Regions from separate parts of the Clostridioides sp. LIBA-6622 genome, predicted to be linked through region 4. Evidence: riboswitches for the same ligand, from Rfam matches in the RefSeq annotation. Region 4 holds a riboswitch; each other region holds the start of a gene.
What was found. Region 4 has a riboswitch for S-adenosylmethionine ahead of ACTG47_RS05740 (homoserine dehydrogenase). Riboswitches for the same ligand answer to the same signal wherever they lie in the genome.

Region 1 (3,376 bases), 560 kb from region 4:
TGAAGAAGTTTGTAGATGGATTAGAAAGAGATTAGATGAAAATAAACCATTTGTTCAGATATCAGTTAATGTCTCTAGAATACAGTTCTATAATACCAAATTTGTGGAAACGTACTCAAATATACAAAAGAAATATAATATACCCCAAAATACTATAGAAATTGAATTTACTGAGAGTGTCGCTTTTGAGAATCAAGAACACTTTTTGGAAATTATACAGGATTTACATGAAAATGGATTTACTTGCTCTTTAGATGACTTTGGAAAAGGGTACTCATCTTTAGGCGTTTTAAAAGATTTACCATTTGATGTTTTGAAGCTTGATTCTATGTTTTTTAATGCTAGTTTAGATAAGGAAAAAGAAAGAACAGTAATAAAAAATATTATACATATGCTAAAAGAACTTAATATTACAACTGTTGCTGAAGGAATTGAATGTAATGAGCAAGTTGAATTTTTAAAGGAGATTGGGTGTGATTTAGTTCAGGGATATGTATTCTATAAACCAATGCCAATGTTAGAATTTGAAGAACTACTGGATAAAGAATGTGCTTATAATAGTTACCAAGTAAATACTCATTAAAAAAGAGACTGTAAGTAAATTTACTTACAGTCTCTTATATAAAACACTTATTTTCTTCCTGCAACCCATTTTAAGCCCCAATGGAACTCATTGTCCATTTCTTTATGGCCTTTAAAGTATTTAATTACTTTTTCAACACTGAATGTTTCATCATTTACATTTTCTATCAAGGCTATTGAACACATATTATATCCATTTTTATGTTCATCAAGCTTAACAACTAAATCTGAATCCTGTTTTTGTTTAATTGTTACAATTCCATCAGCCTCAGACCAATTAGCTACACCTTCATAGATAAAAGCATAAATAAGTATTCTTTTTATTTCTTTTATTTTATTACCATTTATTCTTATATTTTCTCCTTGTGTATTGCTACCTGTTCGGTCATCTCCATCTAGTTGAGCAAAAGGTGGATGTTCTAAACTACCAAAAGAATTACCTAATGCTTGGACAGCACCTTTTACGCCATTTTTCATTTCAAACAAGCAACCTAAATCTAAATCTATATTACTGCTTTTTAGAGAGCCAAAAAAACCTTTTTTTTGTATTTTTTGATTCCAATTTAAATTAACTAAGATTTCACCTAAATCACTATTTTCTTTTTTTGTAAGGTTTATTTTTTGTCCCTTTTTTAATTCTATAGCCATAGTAATTTTCCTCCATAAACATAGATTTACTTAAATGGTAGCACTTAACAAGTCAATATTCAACAAGATTAGAATAATAATATTAAAATTATACTAAAAAACAGGAATTACAATGCCTTTATATTTCTCTTCAATTATACTTCTTGCTTTGTCTGATGTAAGAACATCTTGTAGAACTTTAATTTTTTCACTATCTTTATCTTCAGTTCTAAATGCTAAAAGATTTGCATATTCATCATTTATAGGTGCTGTATAAAGTCCATTTTTCTTAGCATCAAGACCAGCAGGTACTGCATAAGTAGTATCTATAAATGCAGCAGTTACATCTGGAAGAGAAGATGGAATCTGAGCAATATCTAATTCTTTGAATTGTATGCCTTTTGGATTTTCTATTATATCTTTAGGACTAACTAATCCGTCACCTTTAGGTAAAGTTAAAAGTCCGATACTTTCAAGGTATCTAAGGTCTTTAGAACAAGAAGATGGGTTGTTACTTATTGCGATTGTATCTCCTTTTTTAAATTCATCAATAGATTTTATCTTGTAAGAGTAAAGGATAGCTGGGCATACATATAGTTTTTTTCCAGCCATTATTTTATATCCTTTAGCTTTAACAGCTTCTTTTAGATAAGGTTCGTGTTGGAATAGATTTGCATCAATTTCTCCATTATTTAAAGCTTCGTTTGGAAGTATGTAGTCATCAAAATTTTTAATTTCCAAAGTATAACCTTTTTCTTCTATAAGTGGTTTTAATTCTTCTAATAATTCTCCACCTGGTACTAAAGTAGCACCAACAACGATTTTTTTGTCATCATTAGCTTTAGAGCATCCAACTATAGATAAAGTAAAAACTAGACATAATAACAAACTTAATAATTTTTTGAATTTCATATAAATTCCCTCCTGAATATGATTGATTAGTTAAAAATAAAATACCCTCTTTTATCACACTGCAAAATAAAATAAGCCTGAGTTTAAACTCAGGCTTTAAAAGCTAATTTAGACTCATCTTTCAGTATAATACTGCAGGATTTAGCACCAATGTATATAAAAATATACTGGTTGCTGGGTTTCATAGGGCCAGTCCCTTCACCACTCTGGATAAGAAGTATCAATTTTTAATTATGTTATAAATATTATCATGATTTTTTATATATGTAAACATAATTTTATAAATATTTTAAAATCTTTAGTATTTCTATTTAACACCTAAGATTCCAGAAACTAGAATATCAGTATCAGCTCCTAAGAAATAATCATTTATTTCAATTGAATTTAAAATATTTCTTAAAGCATTTTCTTCATGTTTCGTGCCAACAAGCTCATTTTCCACAAATGAAACGTCACATTTTCCAAAAAAATCCCCAAAAAATTTTATACTAGTTATTATACCTTTATCAACATTTAGATTAAATTCAACATTTCCACCAGTATATTTTAATTCATTTGAAAGAGTATATTTTGGTGAATTACCAAAGTTCCAGTCCCATGTTTCATATTTTAACTTAGTAAGTCTCTCTATTTGCTCGATGTCATATTCACTTAAATAATAGTTAGTATTATCAGTATTAGTCTTAGAAAGATAATTCATTATTGCACTCTTAAATTCTAGAATATCCATTTTAGATTGTAGATGTTCACTTATATTAGTTACACGAGATTTTACAGATTTTATGCCCTTTCCTTCAAATTTTATAGGTTTTACTTTTAGAGCTTTTGAAAGGTCATTTATTTCAGATGAAAATAGCAGTGTACCATGATGCATTACCTTATTTTTGTAGTTGTATTGAGCATTTCCAGAAAACTTCTTGCCATCTATAAGAAGGTCATTTCTTCCAGAAAATTCAGCATTTACATCTAATGTTTTAAGTAAATCTATTATTGGTTGAGTGAATCTTCTGAAATCACTAAAGCTATTATTATTGCAGGCTATAAATGTAAAATTTATATTTCCTAAATCATGAAATACAGCTCCACCACCAGATTGTCTTCTAACAACAGGTATAGAATTTTCTTTTATATATTCTAAATTTATTTCAGAAAGTGTATTTTGGTTTTTTCCAACAATTATAGAAGGTTCATTCCTCCATAAAATAAATAAGTCTTCGTCAAAATTTTTTAGAAGATATTCTTCCATTGCTAAATT
Region 2 (3,376 bases), 810 kb from region 4:
ATTTGGAATAGATCAAGAAGCTCTTGAAGAAGAATATCCACGTGTATTTGAACAGCCTTTTGATTCTGATAGAAAATGTATGACAACTGTTCATAATATAGATGGAAATATTACTGCTTATACTAAAGGTGCAGTAGATGAAATTCTTGACTTATGTACTAAAATATTAACATCAAAAGGTGAAAGAAATATTACTGAATTGGATAAAAAGAATATACACGAATTATGTCTTACGATGTCTAAAGATGCATTGCGTGTACTTGGTTTTGCGAAGCGTGAGATTTCATCTATACCAAAAGAGGATAATGAAAACGTAGAATATGATTTGACATTTATAGGTATGGTTGGTATGATTGACCCTCCAAGAACTGAGGTAATTGATGCAGTAAATACTTGTAAAGAAGCAGGTATAAGAACTATAATGATAACAGGTGACCATAAAGTTACTGCCACAACAATAGCTCATGAATTAGGAATATGGAATGAAGGAAATACTGTTATATCTGGTGATGAACTTGATAATTTAAGTGATGATGAACTAGATAAAGCTGTTAAAAATGCTACAGTATTTGCTCGTGTATCCCCATTTGATAAACTTAGAATTATACAGTCTCTAAAAAGAATTGGAGAAGTACCAGCAATGACTGGAGATGGTGTAAATGATTCTCCTGCTTTAAAATCTGCTGATATTGGTATAGCTATGGGTATAAGTGGTACAGACGTTGCAAAAGATTCTTCTGATATGATTTTAATGGATGATAGCTTTACAACAATTGCTTATGCAATAAAAGAAGGTAGACGTGTATATAGAAATATACAGAAAGTTATACAATTCTTACTTGTTGGTAATATAGCAGAGATACTTACGTTGTTTGTTGCAATATTATTAAATTGGGATACTCCACTTCTTGCAGTTCATATTTTGTGGGTAAACCTTGCAACTGCTACACTTCCAGCTCTTGCACTTGGAGTTGACCCACCAAGTAGAAATATAATGAAGCATCAGCCAGTGAAATCAGCTACCTTATTTGAAAAAAATCTTATACAAAGAGTAGTTACTCAAGGTATATTTGTGGCAATAATGACTATTTTAGCATATAAAATTGGTCTTAATATAGAAAATCATGCTGTAGGTCAAACAATGGCATTTTGTGTATTAGCATTTTCACAAATGTTGAGAGCATTTAGCCAGCGTTCAAATACAGATTCCATGTTTAACAAAAATAATGGTAAGAACCCATTTCTTTTAATTTCATTTTTAACTTCTGCATTACTAATAGCAGTAATACTATTTGTACCTGTTTTTAGAAATGCGTTCAGTTTAACTATTTTAAATGGCTCAGAATGGCTTATAACAATCATTCTAGCCACAATGTCTGTAGTTCAAGTAGAGGTTGGAAAAGTTATTAAAAGAAAAATTTCGAAAAAATAGTTGACAAAATTAGGAAAAATATATAAGATATAAAACATAGAAAAATTAAATAAATCTTATCCAGAGAGGTGGAGGGACTGGCCCTATGAAACCCGGCAACCAGTATATTTATATACATTGGTGCTAAATCCTGCGGCGAAAGCTGAGAGATGAGTATAATTAAGCTTATACAGAGCCTGAGTTATATACTCAGGCTTTATTTATTTTAAATCTCATCTGGTAAATAGTTTAATTTTTACTAAAATCTAAGGGGGATACAAAAATGTATAATAAAGAAACAATATGTGTGCAAGGAAATTATAAACCAGGAAATGGAGAGCCAAGAGTATTACCTTTATATCAAAGTACAACTTTTAAATATAGTAGCATAGATGAACTTGCTGACTTATTTGATTTGAAGGTTGATGGACATATGTATTCAAGAATAAGCAATCCGACTGTTCAAGCTTTTGAAGAAAAAATAAGTTTGTTAGAAGGAGGAGTATCTTCTGTAGCTGTTTCATCAGGTCAATCTGCAAATATGTTAGCTGTTTTAAATGTATGTAAATCAGGAGATAGTATACTTTGTTCTTCAAAAGTATATGGAGGAACATTTAATTTATTAGGGTCTAGTCTTAAAAAATTTGGAATAGATTTAATATCCTTTGACTTAGATTCAAGTGAAGATGAAATAGTAAAACTTGCAAATGAAAGTACCAAAGTTGTGTTTGCAGAAACACTTGCAAACCCAACTCTTGAAGTTATAGATTTTGAAAAAATATCAAATGTAGCTAAGAGAGTGAATGTTCCATTTATAGTAGATAATTCACTAGCATCTCCAGTGCTTTGTAATCCTCTAAAATATGGTGCAAACATAGTTACTCATTCTACTACAAAATATCTAGATGGGCATGCTTCAAGTGTTGGGGGGATTATAGTAGATGGTGGAAACTTTAATTGGGATAATGGAAAATTTCCAGAGTTAGTGGAACCAGACCCAACATATCATGGAATAAGCTATACTCAAAAGTTTGGAAATGCTGCATATGCAACTAAGGCACGTGTTCAGCTACTTAGAGATTATGGGAACTGTTTAAGCCCATTTAATGCATATCTTACTAATTTAAATGTTGAAACACTTCACCTTAGAATGGAGAGACATAGTGAAAATGCTCTTAAAATAGCTAAGTTTTTAGAAAAACATGAAAATGTAGATTGGATTAACTATCCAGGACTTGAAGATAATAAGTATTATGAGAATGCCAAAAAGTATCTATCAAAAGGATGTAGTGGAGTTTTATCATTTGGAGTAAGAGGTGGATTAGAAAATGCCAAAAAATTTGTTGAAAAACTACAGATAGCATCTTTAGTTACACATGTTTCAGATGTAAGAACATGCGTTATACATCCAGCTTCAACTACTCATAGACAATTGACAGAAGAACAATTAATTGCGTCTGGAGTATTACCTTCACTAATAAGATTGTCCGTTGGAATAGAAAATGTAGAGGATTTGATAGCTGATTTAAATCAAGCTTTAAATTTCTAATAGTCTAAGAGAAAGAGAAGTGAGAAGAGATGGCTTTAATACTACCAAAGGGATTACCTGTTATTAATAAATTATTGGATGAAGGAATAGATGTAGTTTACAAAGAAGATTTTAATAAAGAATTAAAATATGAAGAGAATATAGATACAAAGATAGCTATATTGAATCTAATGCCTATAAAGATGGATACAGAATTAGATTTACTTAGAAGAATAGATAAAACAGGATTCAATGTATCTGTAGAATTTATTAAAATCTCAACAAGAGAAAGCAAAAGAGTATGCAATGAATATGTTAAGGATTTTTATAAAACATTTGATGAAGCCAAAGAAGAGCATTTTGATGGTTTTATAATAACAGGAGCTCCAGTTGAACAAATGGAGTTTGAAGAAGTTGATTATTGGAATGAACTAGAA
Region 3 (3,376 bases), 1.0 Mb from region 4:
AATTATTCACCTAAAGCATCTTTTTTTAATTGCTCAACTTTGTCAATTTTTTCCCAAGGTAAATCTATATCAGTTCTACCAAAGTGACCATAAGCAGCAACTTTTTTGTAAAGAGGCTTTCTTAAATCTAAGTCTCTTATTATAGCTCCTGGTCTTAAATCAAAGTGTTTTTCTACTAATTCAACAAGCTTTTCCTCTGAAACTTTGCCTGTCCCAAAAGTATCTATGAATATAGATAATGGTCTAGCTATACCTATAGCATATGCAAGTTCTATCTCACATTTATCTGCAAGACCAGCTGCAACAATATTTTTAGCAACATATCTAGCAGCATAAGCAGCAGATCTATCAACTTTTGTAGGGTCTTTTCCTGAGAAAGCTCCTCCACCATGTCTAGAATATCCACCATAAGTATCTATTATTATTTTTCTTCCTGTAAGACCTGTATCTCCTTGAGGCCCTCCTATAACGAATCTTCCTGTTGGATTTATATAAATTTTAGTTTCTTCATCAAGTAATTCAGCTGGTATAACTGCTTTAATAACATGATTAATTATATCTTCTCTTATTTTATCATTTGATACTGTTTCACAATGTTGAGCTGATATAAGAACCGTATGCACTCTTATAGCTTTATTTCCTTCATATTCAACAGTAACTTGAGTTTTTCCATCTGGTCTTAAATAATCAACTATACCTGTCTTTCTAACTTCTGTAAGTCTTCTTGATAACTTATGAGCTAAAGATATTGGAAGTGGCATTAATTCTGGAGTCTCATTACATGCAAATCCAAACATTATTCCTTGGTCTCCAGCCCCAACCTTTTCTATTTCTTCTTCTATCTCTTCTCCAGTCTTACTTTCTAGACCTTCATCAACTCCCATAGCTATATCTCCAGATTGTTCATCTATAGAAGTTATAACTGCACAAGTATCACAGTCAAATCCATATTTTGCTCTTGTATATCCAATCTCTCTTACTGTTTCTCTTACTAGTTTAGGAATATCTACATAAGCAGATGTACTTATTTCTCCTGCTACTAAAACTAATCCAGTTGTAACTGTAGTTTCACAAGCTACTCTAGATTGTGGGTCTTTTTCTAATAATGCATCTAATATTGAATCTGATATTTGGTCACATATCTTATCAGGATGTCCTTCTGTAACTGATTCTGACGTAAATAAATGTCTTGCCATTTTTATTCCCCCTTATACATTCTTAATTTTTATTATAGGTTTTACCTTATTTTTAATTTTAGAAATTTTACTCAAAATAAAAAACCTCTCCTTTATAAGAAGAGGTTAATAATCGTAATTGCATACTAATTAACTGACCTCATCTTTCAAGACTTTTGTCTTGTAGGAATTAGCACCTTTTCCCATTTGGGTGGTTGCTGGGCTTCACAGGGCCTATCCCTCAGCCGCTCTTGATAAGGTAATCAAGATTTAAGTTTTATTTTACTTTACTAGCTTACTATTTTTTTAAAATTTTGTCAAGATTTTTAGTCACATTTTTCCCATTCCTTTTTTTGTAAGACAAATAAAATATTATCCCTATCTGAAATTTAAAGTTAGGTCTTTTTACTGTCTTTTATTCATATATTTTTTTGAAGGGGGTGTTCCTATTGTATTTAGCTAAAGTAAATTACAGCGATGATGATGTTATACAGATGCTAAGTTCAGTTCTAAAAACTATAATTAATGAAAATACGATTGTTGTTTGCATAGGAACAGACAGGGCTATAGGTGATACGTTAGGCCCTTTAGTTGGAACAATACTTAAGAACAGTAAATTTAAATACCCCGTTTACGGTACACTAGATAACCCTATTCACGCCTTAAATATATATGAGTCTTTAGATACTATAAAAAATACACATATACAAGGTAACTTCTTGGCTATAGATGCTTGCTTGGGGTCGCAGAGTAACATAGGTAATATACAGATTAGAGAAGGACCTATCCTGCCCGGAAAAGGTGTTGGAAAAAAACTACCTCAAATAGGAAATTATTCTATAGTAGGGATTGTAGATAAAATTGATGAAAACAATAGACTTTCATTTAATAATATACGTCTTAGCTTTATATTGGACTTAGCTGAAACAATAGCCTTAGCTTTATTAGTATCCACCTAAGTCCAATGTGAAGTAACTGATAAAATTCTTTATATAAAAAGGTAGATATTTTAGAGTATCTGATAGAATACTCAAAATTATCTACCTTTTTAATTTTGTATTTTTACTTTTCCACTAAAGCGAACATTAATTCCCCTTTACAGACAAGCTCTTCTCCAACATATGCCTTAGCATCTGCCTTAGCTATATTTCTTCTAAGAGTCGTCATTTCAACTTCCATAGTCAATGTATCTCCTGGTCTTACTTCTCTCTTAATTCTAACTTTATCTATACCTGCAAATACACCTAATTTTCCTTTATTTTCTTTTACAGACATCATTGCAACTCCACACACTTGTGCCAAAGCTTCTACTATCAATACTCCTGGCATTAGTGGATATTCTGGAAAATGACCTTGAAAAAAGGGCTCATTCACTGTTACATTTTTTATACCAACAGCTCTTTTTCCAACTTCTAACTCTGTAATCTTGTCCACTAATAAAAATGGATATCTATGTGGTATTAATTTCTTTATTTCATCTATATTTAGCATTCTAAACTCTCCTAATTATTTTCTTCTAAAAGACCCACCTGTTTCAAGTAAATCTATTGAACCCAAAGCTATACCTGTACCTTTTGCAACACAAGATAATGGCTCTTCTGCTATTGTAACAGTTATACCTGTTCTCTGTTCTATTATTTTATCTAATCCATATAATAATGAACCTCCACCAGTCATTATTATACCAACATCTCCTATATCTGCTGCTAATTCAGGAGGTGTTTTCTCTAAAACAGCATGAGTAGCAACTACTATTTGCTCAACACATTCTCTAAGTGCTTCTAGCATTTCTGTTGAATTTATAGTTATAGAACTAGGAAGTCCTGTAATTAAGTTTCTTCCTGTTATCTTCATATATTTTTCTTCTTCTCTCCTAAATGCAGAACCAATTTCAAACTTAATTTTCTCTGCTGTTCTTTCACCTATAAGAAGGTTATGTTGTTTTTTCATATACTTAACTATAGAATCATCAAATCTATCTCCACCAACTTTTATAGATTCACTTACAACAGCTCCCCCTAAAGATATTACAGCTATATCTACAGTTCCTCCACCAATATCTATAATCATATTACCATTAGGTTGAGATATGTCTACTCCAGCTCCTATGGCTGCTGCTATTGGTTCTTCTATGATATATACTTCTCTAGCTCCAGCTTGTCTAGTAGCATCCTCTACTGCTCTTTTTTCTACTTCTGTAA
Region 4 (3,376 bases):
CTATCGATTTCATGTTCTGACTTTGCATTTACAAAAATTGCTAATTCTTCATCATCTATAATGTCATAGCTATCTACATATTTATCTAGACATTTTAAAATTCCATCTTTATTATACCCATCAAATCTAACTACAGCACTACATTCATCTTCTATAAGTCCACTTAAATCCAATCTACCTTTTGAGAAAGATTTTATATTTGCATTTCTTTTATCTATTACATCTATAATGTCAGCATAAACAGCACTACCTGTTGCACCTCTTCCAGCTCCCTTACCTACAAAAGAAAGCTCACCTACTGAATCACCTACTAAAATTACTACATTAAACTCATTATCTATCTTTGAAAGCATATTATCATTATCAACTAATGCTGGCCTAACAAATCCACTTACTTCTCCTGATTCATACTTACTTCTAGCAACTAACTTTATCTTACAATTTAATTTTTTTGCATATTCTATGTCTTTTTCATCTATTGAAGTTATTCCTTCTAATAATAAATCTTTCCAATATACTATTTTTCCATAAGATAAAGTAGATAATATAGATAATTTTCTAGCACTATCATATCCTAAAACATCTGCATCTGGGTTAACTTCTGCAAATCCCAATTCTTGTGCTTGTTTTAAAGCTACATCATATGGTAAATTTTCATCATACATCTTCGATAATATAAAATTACAAGTTCCATTCAAGATAGCATTTATACTCTTTATATTGTTACCTTCTAAAGATTCTATCAATGGCTTTAGAACTGGAATACCACCTGCCACAGATGCCTCAAATTTTATACTAACATCATTTAAGTTAGCTAATTCTATAAGGTCACTACCTCTCTCTGCAAGTAAGTCTTTATTGGCTGTTACTACATGTATCTTTTTATTTAACGCTCTTGTTACATAATCAAAAGCTGGATTCAATCCTCCAATTAATTCAACCAGTGTATCAATATCCTTATCAAATATATCTTCTATATTTGTTGTTATCTTGTCAAAATACTTCTTAGACTTATGTTTCTCTTTATTTTTAACTAAAATTCCAACTATTTCTATGTCTCTTTTTGAATTATTATTTTCTATTAAATCAATTAATCCGCTTCCTACTGTTCCATATCCTAATATTGCTATCTTCACTGTTACATACCCCCATCATTTTGATTATATTAAATTATTTATATGTATAAATATCCTAATTAAAAAAGCTTGAGTATAAACTCAAGCCATATGACGGGTTTATACTCATCTTTCAGCATAACTGCTGCAGGATTTAGCACCAATGTATAATAAAATATACTGGTTGCCGGGCTTCATAGGGCCAGTCCCTCTGCCTCTCTTGATAAGATTGCTAATTTAAATTTATGTTTAATAGTATAATACAACTTCTATCAATTGTCACTATTTTTTTTACTTATTTTACTAAAAGTATATAGGCTATTATCTAACCGCTCTTTTAGTTGGTTTCCCTTTTTTTGTAACATTATTATTTTTAATCTTTGCTTTTGCCTGTTCATGTCCTGGGAATAGTATCTTAGGTTCCTCAACATTTCTTTTATAAATAGTAAATTTAAAACCAATAGCTTGCACAAATTCAGCTCTTAGAGCTTCACATACTGCATTAGCAGTTTCTTTAGCATCAAGCCCTGCATTTTCCAGTATAGTAACCTTTACTAATTCTCTAACTCTTAACATATCATCTAATTGCTCTAAGAAACTTTCTGTGACACCTTCTTTACCAATTTGTGTAGTAGGTTTTAAAGTATTTGCCAAAGATCTTAAATACGCTCTTTGTTTTCCTTTTAACATATTTTCACCTCTATAATTCTATACTAAAATTAATTGTAAAATTCAAATTCCAATTCGTAAATTCTAACTATATCTCCATCCTCTATTCCCATCTCTCTAAGTCTGTCAAACACGCCTTGACCTTCCATAGCTTTTTGGAAATATTGAAGAGATTCCATATCATCAAAATTTACAGAATACATTATTCTTCTAAGTGCTTTACCTGTAACTACATACACTCCATCTTCAATATCTATACTCAATTCTTCTTCAGTACCAATATCAAGCTCTGGTCTGTACATTTCTTCTTCTGAAACTAATTCTATATCTTCTACTTCTTTTAGAAGTTTAGATACATAAGTTATTACATCATCTATTCCTTCACGAGTTGCAGCAGACATTTTAAAAACTGTATATCCTCTGCCCTCTAATTCATTCTTAAATGTCTCAAACTTGCTTTCATCTTCTAATATATCAAATTTATTTGCAACTACAATTTGTGGTCTCTTTGAAAGCTTTTCATTGTACAATCTAAGTTCATCATTTATCTTATCAAAATCTTCAATAGGGTCTCTGCCCTCTAATCCAGATATATCTACAATATGTATCAATACCTTAGTTCTCTCTACATGTCTTAAAAACTCATGGCCTAATCCTATCCCTTCAGAAGCACCTTCTATAATTCCAGGTATGTCTGCAAGTACAAAACTATCTCCAAACTTAGTTTGAACAACACCTAAATTTGGTGTCAATGTTGTAAAGTGATAGTTTGCAATTTTTGGTTTTGCCTTAGTTACTACTGATAGAAATGTTGATTTACCTACATTAGGAAATCCTAAAAGCCCTACATCTGCTATCATTTTAAGTTCAAGAGTTACCCATCTTTCTTCTCCATCTGTACCAGACTTTGCAAAAGCTGGAGCTTGTCTTACTGCATTGGCAAAGTGTTGATTTCCTTTACCACCTATACCACCTTTTGCAACTACAGCTATATCTCCTTCTTTCTTTAAATCTGCTAATACAAGACCTGTAGCCTCATCTCTTATTACTGTGCCTGCTGGTACTTTTAATACTAAATTTTCTCCATTTTTACCAGCTCTTTTACCTTTGCTTCCGTCGCCACCATTTTGAGCTTGATATTTTTTTTGGTACTTAAAGTCCATTAGAGTTCTAAGACCTAAATCAACTTCAAATATGATGCTTGCTCCACGACCACCATCTCCGCCATCTGGTCCACCAGCTGGAACGTATTTTTCTCTTCTAAATGCTACCGAACCATTTCCACCATTTCCAGCCCTAACAAATATTCTTGCCTTATCTATAAACAAATTCTTCACCTACTTAATTAAAAACTTTTAATTAGCATTACCAAAAACACTATTATAAATTCATCAGTACTATAAGAAAAAGGAGTGCCTCAACACTCCTTTTATGTATATTACTCAGCTATTGCTACTGGATATATACTAACTTTTTTTCTCTTCTTGTCTTTTCTTTCGAATTTAACAGTACCATCAACTAATGCAAATAAAGTATCATCGCTACCTTTTCCAACATTAGTTCCTGGATGTATTTTAGTTCCTCTTTGTCTA

Region 1: it holds a riboswitch for S-adenosylmethionine, as region 4 does, so the genes downstream of both, ACTG47_RS08330 (MetQ/NlpA family ABC transporter substrate-binding protein) here and ACTG47_RS05740 (homoserine dehydrogenase) in region 4, are expected to answer to the same signal.
Region 2: it holds a riboswitch for S-adenosylmethionine, as region 4 does, so the genes downstream of both, ACTG47_RS09710 (O-acetylhomoserine aminocarboxypropyltransferase/cysteine synthase family protein) here and ACTG47_RS05740 (homoserine dehydrogenase) in region 4, are expected to answer to the same signal.
Region 3: it holds a riboswitch for S-adenosylmethionine, as region 4 does, so the genes downstream of both, metK (methionine adenosyltransferase) here and ACTG47_RS05740 (homoserine dehydrogenase) in region 4, are expected to answer to the same signal.

Annotation. Positions count from the first base shown of each region.
Region 1 covers NZ_CP196998.1:1,748,864-1,752,239, forward strand. The annotation lists gene ACTG47_RS08320 (putative bifunctional diguanylate cyclase/phosphodiesterase) at 1-583, shown strand, start outside; gene ACTG47_RS08325 (TerD family protein) at 631-1,230, opposite strand; gene ACTG47_RS08330 (MetQ/NlpA family ABC transporter substrate-binding protein) at 1,324-2,121, opposite strand; SAM riboswitch class I at 2,233-2,338, opposite strand; gene lplA (lipoate--protein ligase) at 2,429-3,376, opposite strand, start outside.
Region 2 covers NZ_CP196998.1:2,002,485-2,005,860, forward strand. The annotation lists gene ACTG47_RS09705 (calcium-translocating P-type ATPase, PMCA-type) at 1-1,432, shown strand, start outside; SAM riboswitch class I at 1,486-1,588, shown strand; gene ACTG47_RS09710 (O-acetylhomoserine aminocarboxypropyltransferase/cysteine synthase family protein) at 1,695-2,960, shown strand; gene ACTG47_RS09715 (homoserine O-succinyltransferase) at 2,990-3,376, shown strand, end outside.
Region 3 covers NZ_CP196998.1:177,269-180,644, reverse strand. The annotation lists gene metK (methionine adenosyltransferase) at 3-1,196, opposite strand; SAM riboswitch class I at 1,333-1,436, opposite strand; gene yyaC (spore protease YyaC) at 1,625-2,134, shown strand; gene fabZ (3-hydroxyacyl-ACP dehydratase FabZ) at 2,238-2,666, opposite strand; gene mreB (rod shape-determining protein MreB) at 2,682-3,376, opposite strand, start outside.
Region 4 covers NZ_CP196998.1:1,190,405-1,193,780, reverse strand. The annotation lists gene ACTG47_RS05740 (homoserine dehydrogenase) at 1-1,136, opposite strand, end outside; SAM riboswitch class I at 1,239-1,345, opposite strand; gene ACTG47_RS05735 (YhbY family RNA-binding protein) at 1,437-1,805, opposite strand; gene obgE (GTPase ObgE) at 1,835-3,112, opposite strand; gene rpmA (50S ribosomal protein L27) at 3,223-3,376, opposite strand, start outside.